3 linked regions of the Pelagibaculum spongiae genome follow. The protein of the gene in region 3 interacts with the protein of the main gene of each other region in a pairwise test. Links are inferred from orthologs where the notes say so. Each region holds a gene or a part of one and is shown on either strand. Other genes may lie near its edges. The genes, in order: ribD, cysM and accC.

Evidence for each region.
Region 1: the proteins of accC (region 3) and ribD interact in binary tests that used the Escherichia coli proteins (3 or more experiments, as listed by UniProt). The link is inferred for Pelagibaculum spongiae from one-to-one orthologs.
Region 2: the proteins of accC (region 3) and cysM interact in binary tests that used the Escherichia coli proteins (3 or more experiments, as listed by UniProt). The link is inferred for Pelagibaculum spongiae from one-to-one orthologs.

What each region holds. Positions count from the first base shown.
Region 1 is NZ_QDDL01000001.1:66,912-69,838, reverse strand. The notes cover bases 75-2,842. They hold ribD (bifunctional diaminohydroxyphosphoribosylaminopyrimidine deaminase/5-amino-6-(5-phosphoribosylamino)uracil reductase RibD), read left to right. Parts: upstream 75-796; coding sequence 797-1,888; downstream 1,889-2,842. Other genes in these bases: ribBA (bifunctional 3,4-dihydroxy-2-butanone-4-phosphate synthase/GTP cyclohydrolase II), read left to right, coding at 2,763-2,842; DC094_RS00340 (riboflavin synthase), read left to right, coding at 1,918-2,607; nrdR (transcriptional regulator NrdR), read left to right, coding at 256-720; DC094_RS00355 (propionyl-CoA synthetase), read left to right, coding at 75-102. Also shown: more of DC094_RS00355, read left to right, coding at 1-74; more of ribBA, read left to right, coding at 2,843-2,927. UniProt on the Escherichia coli protein: Converts 2,5-diamino-6-(ribosylamino)-4(3h)-pyrimidinone 5'-phosphate into 5-amino-6-(ribosylamino)-2,4(1h,3h)-pyrimidinedione 5'-phosphate.
Region 2 is NZ_QDDL01000011.1:51,897-54,873, reverse strand. What follows is about bases 11-2,828. They hold cysM (cysteine synthase CysM), read left to right. Parts: upstream 11-878; coding sequence 879-1,778; downstream 1,779-2,828. Other genes in these bases: rlmD (23S rRNA (uracil(1939)-C(5))-methyltransferase RlmD), read left to right, coding at 1,729-2,828; DC094_RS18850 (ABC transporter substrate binding protein), read right to left, coding at 11-665. In the rest of the region: more of DC094_RS18850, read right to left, coding at 1-10; more of rlmD, read left to right, coding at 2,829-2,977. UniProt on the Escherichia coli protein: Two cysteine synthase enzymes are found. Both catalyze the same reaction. Cysteine synthase B can also use thiosulfate in place of sulfide to give cysteine thiosulfonate as a product.
Region 3 is NZ_QDDL01000008.1:15,334-18,449, reverse strand. The notes cover bases 73-3,029. They hold accC (acetyl-CoA carboxylase biotin carboxylase subunit), read left to right. Parts: upstream 73-859; coding sequence 860-2,200; downstream 2,201-3,029. Other genes in these bases: prmA (50S ribosomal protein L11 methyltransferase), read left to right, coding at 2,268-3,029; accB (acetyl-CoA carboxylase biotin carboxyl carrier protein), read left to right, coding at 395-838; aroQ (type II 3-dehydroquinate dehydratase), read left to right, coding at 73-383. Also shown: more of aroQ, read left to right, coding at 1-72; more of prmA, read left to right, coding at 3,030-3,116. UniProt on the Escherichia coli protein: This protein is a component of the acetyl coenzyme A carboxylase complex; first, biotin carboxylase catalyzes the carboxylation of the carrier protein and then the transcarboxylase transfers the carboxyl group to form malonyl-CoA.

The sequences.
Region 1 (2,927 bases), on a different replicon or contig from region 3:
ATCGATGATCCTGAATGTATTGATGAAATTTCAATGATTATGGCGGAACGCGGTTTAATTGAACGCCAGCCAGTCAAAGAAGATGACGCACCACTTCAATAGCCTTCATTATTAAGAACACCCTATTGGCCGCATAGGTATTACCTTTGCGGCCAGAGTCTATAGTTCAAACCCATGCAAAGCGCTGGCCATGGTGTTAATATGCCGACCCTGTTTATTGAATGTACCCCTAAGGGTTAACGGCTAGCGAGCTCTATGCATTGTCCTTTTTGCCATGCCGATGACACCAAGGTCATCGACTCTCGACTGGTAGGGGGTGGATCCCAGATTCGCCGACGCCGCCAGTGTCAAACCTGTCAGGAACGCTTCACTACCTATGAAGTTGCCGAATTAGTGATGCCACGCATTATTAAGCGTGACGGCAATCGGGTGCCTTTTGACGAAGAAAAACTTCGCAGCGGAATTTTACGTGCGCTAGAAAAGCGTCCAGTCGCGGCAGAAGAAGTCGAAAAATCCATTACCCGCATCATGCATTCTTTGCGTGCCACCGGTGAGCGGGAAGTCCATTCTGATAAGCTCGGCGAGAAAGTAATGATCGAATTACGAGCACTCGATGAAGTAGCCTATGTTCGATTTGCTTCGGTTTACCGCAGCTTTCAAGATATCGAAGAATTCCGTGATGAACTAGACCGCATGGCCAGTGAAAAAACAGTCGATTAAGCCGGTTTTTTAATCGACTCATGACGATTGATATCTGCAGCTGGTTATTTTTAAAGCGTAGTGATGAGAGAAGTAAATGATCGCTGATGATCGCTGGATGAGCCTAGCTTTACAGCTGGCTGAAAAAGGCCGCTTTACCACACACCCTAACCCTCGGGTGGGCTGTGTATTGGTGAAAGATGATCAAGTGATTGGCCAGGGCTGGCATCATCAGGCAGGCCAACCCCACGCCGAAATCAATGCGCTGGCCGATGCCAAAGCACAAGGCAATGCAACTGAAGGTGCCACCGCCTATGTAACACTTGAGCCGTGTTCTCACCATGGGCGAACAGGCCCTTGTTGCCAAGCATTGGCTAAGGCCAAAGTGGTTCGAGTGGTTGCAGCGATGCAAGATCCTAACCCACAGGTTGCAGGTAAAGGCCTTGGCTACTTGCAAAATCAAGGCATCATCACCACATCTGGCGTGCAACAAGCAGCGGCGCGCGCCTTGAATGTTGGATTTCTATCTCGAATGGAAAAAGGTCGGCCGTGGATTCGCCTGAAATTGGCAATGAGTCTAGATGGTCGTACCGCCATGGATAATGGCCAAAGCAAGTGGATTACCTCCGCTGCCGCTAGGGCCGATGTGCAGCGAATGCGCGCTGAAGCTGACGCTATTTTAACCGCAACCGGCACTTTGCTGGCAGATGATCCAAAGCTGGATGTTCGAGATGAAGGCGCATTTCAGCTGCCTGAATTACACCGCCAACCTTTGCGAGTGATTGTTGATTCTAAATTGCAAACGCCGCATCAGGCACGCATTTTTGAATCGAATGGTCAGGTATTAATCGCTTCAGCAATTAAAGGCGAACATCCGCAGGCTGAAGTGGTTCAGTTGCCACAGCAAAATTCACAACGGGTCGATTTAATTCGATTGATGGATTTGCTGGGGCAGCGAGAAATTAACCAGATTCATGTTGAAGCAGGTCCGGTTTTAGCTGCGAGTTTGCTTAAAGCAGGATTGGTTGATGAGCTGGTGGTTTATATGGCAGCCAAATTAATGGGAAATACTGCCAGAGGTTTATTTGATTTACCTGAATTACAGCAAATGGCCGATGCTATTGATCTGCAAATTCAGGATATTCGCGCCATCGGCAAAGATTGGCGAATTACTGCAACGGTTTTATAGCCGAGCTTAAAGTTGAATCAGGATAGAAGATGTTTACCGGAATTGTTGAAGCGATAGGTAAAATCCGCGCAGTTACCCCAAAGGGTGAAGATTTTGTTGTCTCAGTAGATTCAGCCAGTCTTGATCTGTCCGATGTTCAATTGGGTGATTCGATTGCAGTCAATGGCGTTTGTTTAACCGCCACAAAATTACCCTCACAAGGGAAAGGTTTCGAAGCCGATGTTTCAGGCGAAACCTTGAGTTTGACTACATTAGGCAAACTCAACTCTGGTGATTCGGTTAATCTGGAAAAAGCGCTAACACCAACCACCCGCTTGGGCGGTCACTTGGTGAGTGGCCATGTCGACGGCATCGGCCAATTACTTAAGCGTTATACTTCCGGGCGCAGCGAAAGATTTTTAATCCGTCCTCCAAAAAGTTTGGCGCACTACATTGCCCGCAAAGGCTCAATCACGATTGATGGTGTCAGTTTGACGGTCAATAAATTGATCGGTGATGACTTTGAGCTCAATCTGGTGCCGCACACGCTTCAAAGAACAACCCTTCAGTGGTTAAAAGCCGGTGACAGCATCAACCTAGAAGTTGATTTGTTGGCGCGTTATCTGGAGCGATTGCTTCAGCGCAATACAACCACTGATGATAATGACGAGAATGGCGACACATCAGCAGCCACTGGTTTATCACTGGAACATTTGGCCAAATGCGGTTTTCTCGGCTAATCCGAGCAAACCAGTAATAGTGAGTAGGTTAGATAGGGTTTAGCACCATCTGATTTACTCAATTTGGTTAAGTGATGTGTTTGGGTAAGCGTTCTATCCAACACAGCTTTTAGTAAAACCAGTTTGAAGATAACAGTCCAAGACGAGTAGATATGATGGCAGAGCAGCAAGGTCTGAACACCACAGAAGAAATAATCGAGGACATTCGCCAGGGGAAAATGGTCATCGTAATGGATGACGAAGATCGGGAGAACGAAGGTGACCTGTTAATGGCCGCCGAATCCGTTCGTCCTGAAGACATTAACTTTATGGCGACCCAT
Region 2 (2,977 bases), on a different replicon or contig from region 3:
TTAGGTGCAATTATTTTGGGTTCTGGCAGTAAAATAACCGCATCAGCTCGTTTTAGTAGACGCTCAAGAATTCGCAATGGCATTTTGTTACCAGAAACTGTTGCGCCAATTAATGAATAGCCGTTACTGCGGGCAATATTTTTCAAGTTTGCTAAACGCTGCTGAGGTGGCGGAACTAGTGCAATCAGATTTTTGCTGTTGGGTATTATTGCTCGGGTGAGCTTCAGGTAGCGCTCAAATGGTTGGTCAGCAAGTACTATCGGCAGTGTTTTATGCCAGCTTGTGCCAAGCAGCGCCTTGTTGTTAACCATTAGAGCAATAGTCTTTTTATGGTCAAAACCTCGAGTTTGTGCGAGGCATTCTATTCCCAGGCAAACCAGCCAGTCGCCAGGATTTAAGAAAAGCTTTTTATCACTACTGAAAAGATGAAGTTGGCTGGAAAAATTACCACTATTACTGGCGAGCTGTTCTGCAAATGACTGATAGAACTTATGGATTGCAGGGCTGTGTGAATCGCCAGCGACAATAATTTTTTCTCTGGCAGCCAGTTGCTGTGAGAAAAAAGCGCTTAACAGTAACAGTGAAACTGCTCTGATGATCTTGAAAGTAGGTGATAAAATCAAAGGGATATCTATAGTTGTTTTTGTAATATGCTGGTTATGCATTCTAACAGTGCATTCCTTGGAACCTCAATAACTTCTGAAGGTCTTTAGCTAGTTGAATTGATAGATTGTTTAATAAATGAAAGGTCGACATCATTTCATGGTTGCTGTTTACCCGCGCTAACCCTATTAGTGCAACCGATAGCGAGGTTGAAGTCATTGTCAATCTGCAACAAATGATATGATGTACTGCCAAAAAGAGGTTCTGAGTAGAAAATGCGCTATCCAACAATAGCTGACCTAGTAGGAAATACGCCTCTGGTCGAGCTGACAAGAATCCTGAATGATAAATCTCGCAATAATAGAATTCTCGCCAAGCTAGAGGGCAATAACCCAGCTGGCTCGGTTAAAGACAGGCCTGCATTGAATATGATTGTGCAGGCTGAATTACGAGGCGAAATTCAAGCTGGCGATACTTTAATCGAAGCTACCAGCGGTAATACCGGTATTGCGCTTGCGATGGCTGCTTCGGTTAAAGGTTATAAATTGCGGCTAATTATGCCGGAAAATAGTACCCAAGAACGTAAAGATGCCATGCAGGCTTATGGCGCCGAATTAATCGGCGTTACTAAAGCGCAAGGAATGGAAGGTGCGCGAGATTTAGCTTTGGAAATGCAGCAGCGGGGTGAAGGTAAAGTACTTAATCAGTTTGCTAACCCTGATAACCCGAATGCGCATTACTTAACTACTGGGCCAGAAATTTGGCAACAAACCGACGGTGAAGTGAGCCACTTTGTTTCAGCTATGGGCACCACTGGAACTATTATGGGCGTGTCGCGCTATCTTAAAGAGCAAAATGAATCAGTCAGAATTGTGGGTGTTCAACCAGATGAAACCTCATCAATTCCCGGTATTCGCCGTTGGCCGAAAGCTTATTTACCAGAAATTTTTGAAGCGGTACGGGTTGATCAAACTATCGATGTTAATCAGGCCGAGTCAGAAGAAATGACCCGAAAACTATCTCGGGTTGAAGGATTATGTGCCGGCATTTCGTCTGGCGGAGCGCTTGCTGCAGCGTTGAAACTGGAACAGACCATAGAAAACGCCACAATTGTGGTGATTATTTGTGATCGGGGTGATCGTTACCTGTCCAGTGGTGTTTTTAGTCAGTCATAGTTTTTGGAGAAATCCCTTGGTTCGAATGGTTACTGGTGGGCGTAAACAACCGCCATTGCGACAAAATAATCAAAAGTTAACCTTAAAGGTTGATCGGTTAAGTCATGATGGTAGAGGGGTTGCCCATAATGATGGCAAGATTGTTTTTATTTCTGGTGCTTTGGCGGGAGAAATGGTTGAGTGCAGAATTGAAAAACAGTTATCTAAACAAGATCATGCCAGTTTATTAAAAGTGATCGAAGCCAGTCCACAGCGTATTGAACCATTTTGTAAGTATTTTGATAAATGTGGTGGTTGTAGCATGCAAATGTTGCAGCTAGAACAGCAAATCAGCCACAAGCAACAAATATTAGCGGAACAGCTAGCGCATTTTGCTGAATGTGAAGTTCAAAGCTGGCAGCCGCCGTTATTTTCTAATATTGAAAATACCGGTGAACAGGGTTATCGATATCGAGCCCGATTGCATGTTAATTACACTAAAGGTTTGGTTCAGGTCGGATTTTTACATGCATCCAGTCACAAAATAGTCGAGTTAAACGACGGCTGTCCGGTGCTAGTAAAACAATTGCGAGCCATTTTACCTTTGCTTCAACCGCTGTTGGCTGAAATTGCCAGTGGTTTTCGTGCCGATGAAATACAGCTTACTTATTCTGAGCAGAAAATTTCATTAGGTCTGGTGGGTGTAAAGCGGCAAAAGAAACCAGCTAAAAAAGTTATTTCTCATTTGCAGCAATGGGCTGAAATGCACCAAGTTTCGGTTTATTACCAGCTGCCAGATAACCCAATAGAAATGGTTTATGGAGATGAGTTTTTAATCTATCAAATCATGCCGGATCTGAAGTTAAAATTCTCACCATCTGATTTTACTCAAGTTAATCCCCAAATGAACCGGGCAATGATCAACCAAGCCCTGCAATGGATTGATATTCAACCGGCTAAACAATATTTAGATTTATTTTGTGGTTTAGGTAACTTCACTTTAGCTATGGCTAAATCAGGGGCTAATGTTACTGGCTTTGAGGTTGGGCAGGACATGGTTTTACGTGCCATGGATAATGCAAAACTGAATGGTTTGGAAAATGTAAACTTTATTAAGGCAGATCTGTTTAAGTCGATTGATCCAAAATGGCAAAAGCAACGCTTTGAAGCTATTTTGCTCGATCCGCCGCGCGCAGGCGCAGAGACAGTTTGTCGCTGGT
Region 3 (3,116 bases):
ATTATGGTGCGGACACCTTGGATAGTATTAATCAGGGTTTGATTAACACAGCAAAGCAGGCAGGTCATCAGCTTGAGGCATTTCAAAGCAATGCCGAGCATCTATTGATCGACCGAATCCACCAGTCCCACGGTGAAATCGATTTTATAATTTTTAATCCAGCTGCATTTACCCACACTAGCATTGCGCTGCGGGATGCCCTGCTGGCGGTTTCTATTCCGTTTATCGAAGTGCATCTTTCTAATGTGCATGCTCGGGAAAGTTTCCGCCATAAGTCATGGTTTTCTGATATCGCAATCGGCGTGATCTGTGGGCTGGGTCCCAAAGGCTATCAACTAGCGCTGGCGTCTGCGCTGGAGCGCTTGGCTAAACCGGCAAGTTAAGAGATATATCAATGGACATTCGTAAGATTAAAAAACTGATCGACTTGGTTGAAGATTCTGGCATTGCTGAACTTGAGATTTCTGAGGGTGAAGAATCTGTTCGCATCTCTCGCTACTCTCCAGCACCGACCCATTATGCAGCTGCACCTGTTGCGGCGGCTCCGGTTGCTGCTGTAGCACCTGCTGCTGTTGAAGCAGCTCCAGCGGCTGAAGTCATTGCAGGCCACCAGGTTAAATCCCCAATGGTGGGTACTTTCTATTCTGCGCCATCTCCAGGTGCTAAGCCTTTCGTTACTGAAGGTCAGAAAGTCAAAAAAGGCGACACCTTGTGCATCATCGAAGCGATGAAAATGCTCAACCAGATCGAAGCAGACAAATCTGGCATCGTGATGGCGGTATTGGCTGAAAATGGCCAACCAATCGAGTTCGGCCAGCCACTGGTTACCATTCAATAAATCGCAGGAGGCTCACTACCCATGCTTGAAAAGGTAGTTATCGCCAACCGTGGCGAAATCGCTCTGCGAATTTTGCGAGCTTGCCGGGAACTCGGCATTAAAACTGTTGCAGTTCACTCAGATGTAGATCGTGATTTGCTGCACGTTCGCTTGGCAGACGAAACGGTTTGTATTGGCCCTGCAGATTCTTCTGCCAGCTATTTGCAGATCCCATCGATCATTAGCGCCGCTGAAGTCACTGATTCAGTTGCGATTCACCCTGGCTATGGCTTTTTGGCAGAAAATGCTGACTTTGCTGAACAGGTAGAAAAAAGTGGCTTTACATTTATCGGCCCTAAGCCAGAAACCATCCGCCTAATGGGCGATAAGGTCAGCGCGATTGCGGCGATGAATAAAGCGGGCGTACCTTGCGTACCAGGCTCTGACGGCCCATTGGGTGATGATCCTGAACGCAATATACAAGTTGCCCGTGAGATTGGTTATCCGGTGATGATCAAGGCTTCTGGTGGCGGCGGTGGTCGTGGCATGCGAGTAGTTCATAGTGAAGCGGCATTATTAAACGCCATTTCCTTGACCAAAAGCGAAGCCTTATCTTTCTTCAGTAACGACATGGTTTACATGGAAAAATTCCTTGAAAACCCTCGTCACATTGAAATTCAGGTACTGGCTGACGGCCAAGGCAACGCAATTCATCTGGCAGAGCGCGATTGCTCAATGCAACGCCGTTGTCAGAAAGTGGTTGAAGAAGCACCTGCACCTGGCATTAGTGAAGAAGTGCGACAGCGCATTGGTGGTCGTTGCGCACAAGCTTGCGTAGAAATTGGTTATCGCGGTGCCGGTACGTTTGAGTTCTTGTTCCAAGACGGTGAATTTTACTTCATCGAAATGAACACTCGAATTCAGGTAGAGCACCCGATCACTGAAGAAATCACTGGTGTGGATTTGGTTCGCGAGCAGCTTTTGATTGCTTCTGGCCATCCATTATCACTTAAGCAGTCTGATATTAAGGTGAAGGGCCACGCGATCGAATGCCGTATCAACGCAGAAGATCCGGTTACCTTTATCCCAAGCCCTGGCAAGATTGATTTCTTCCATGCTCCTGGTGGGCCGGGCATCCGTTTTGATTCCCATATCTATAACGGTTATGTGGTGCCTCAGTATTACGATTCACTGCTCGGTAAGCTCATCAGCTACGGCACCGATCGTGATGCCGCGATTCGCAAAGCACTTATTGCTTTGGATGAAACGGTTATCGAAGGCATCAAAAGTAATATCGATCTTCACAAGGAAATCTTGCGTGACACCCAGTTCCAACAAGGTGGCACTAACATCCATTACCTTGAGAAAAAGCTCGGACTTTAATCGAGCCTTTCGCTATTATCTCAGGCCCGGTTTATACCGGGCCTTTTTTTTGTTTTAGGAAGTAGTAATGCCCTGGATCCAAATTCAATTATCCACCACCGAACAACAGCAAGAACAGTTTGAAGATTTATTGCTGGCTGCTGGTGCGGTTTCTGTCACGCTGCAAAACAATGGTGATGCCCCCATTCTGGAACCATTGCCTGGCGAAACGCCGTTATGGGGGAAGTTGCGGGTAATCGGCCTGTTTGAAGCAGATATCGATGTGAATCAGGTCACAAATTTCCTAAAAGAGCAGGTTGCAGTTGACCCGTTACCCGGCCTGAAAATTGAAGCGTTGGAAGACAAAGATTGGCATCGCGCTTGGATGGATGAATATCACCCCGTTCACTGCGGCGGTGAGTTATGGATCTGCCCTAGCTGGCTTGATGCGCCTCACCCTGAAGCGGTCAATGTCAGATTAGACCCTGGCATGGCTTTTGGTACCGGTACTCACCCAACTACTTTCCTTTGTCTAAAATGGTTAGCCGATCATCCCCCACAAGATTTACAGGTAATAGACTTCGGCTGCGGCTCAGGCATACTGGCTGTAGCCGCTGCACTACTGGGTGCAAACGTAGTTGATTGTATTGATATTGACCCTCAAGCTTTGCTCGCTACACGCGATAATGCTGAAAAGAATTCATTGAGTGAACAGCAAATCCGTAGCTGGTTGCCAGAACATGCTCCAGATTCGGTTGCTGACCTGTTAATCGCCAATATTTTAGCTGGCCCGTTGATAGAGCTTTCCTCTGAAATGGCAGCTAGAGTAAAACCAGGTGGTAAACTGGTGTTATCCGGTATACTTGAACATCAAGTACCGGCAATGCTCGATTGTTATAGCCAATGGTTTGAAATGTCCGAGCCAGAAATCCACCAT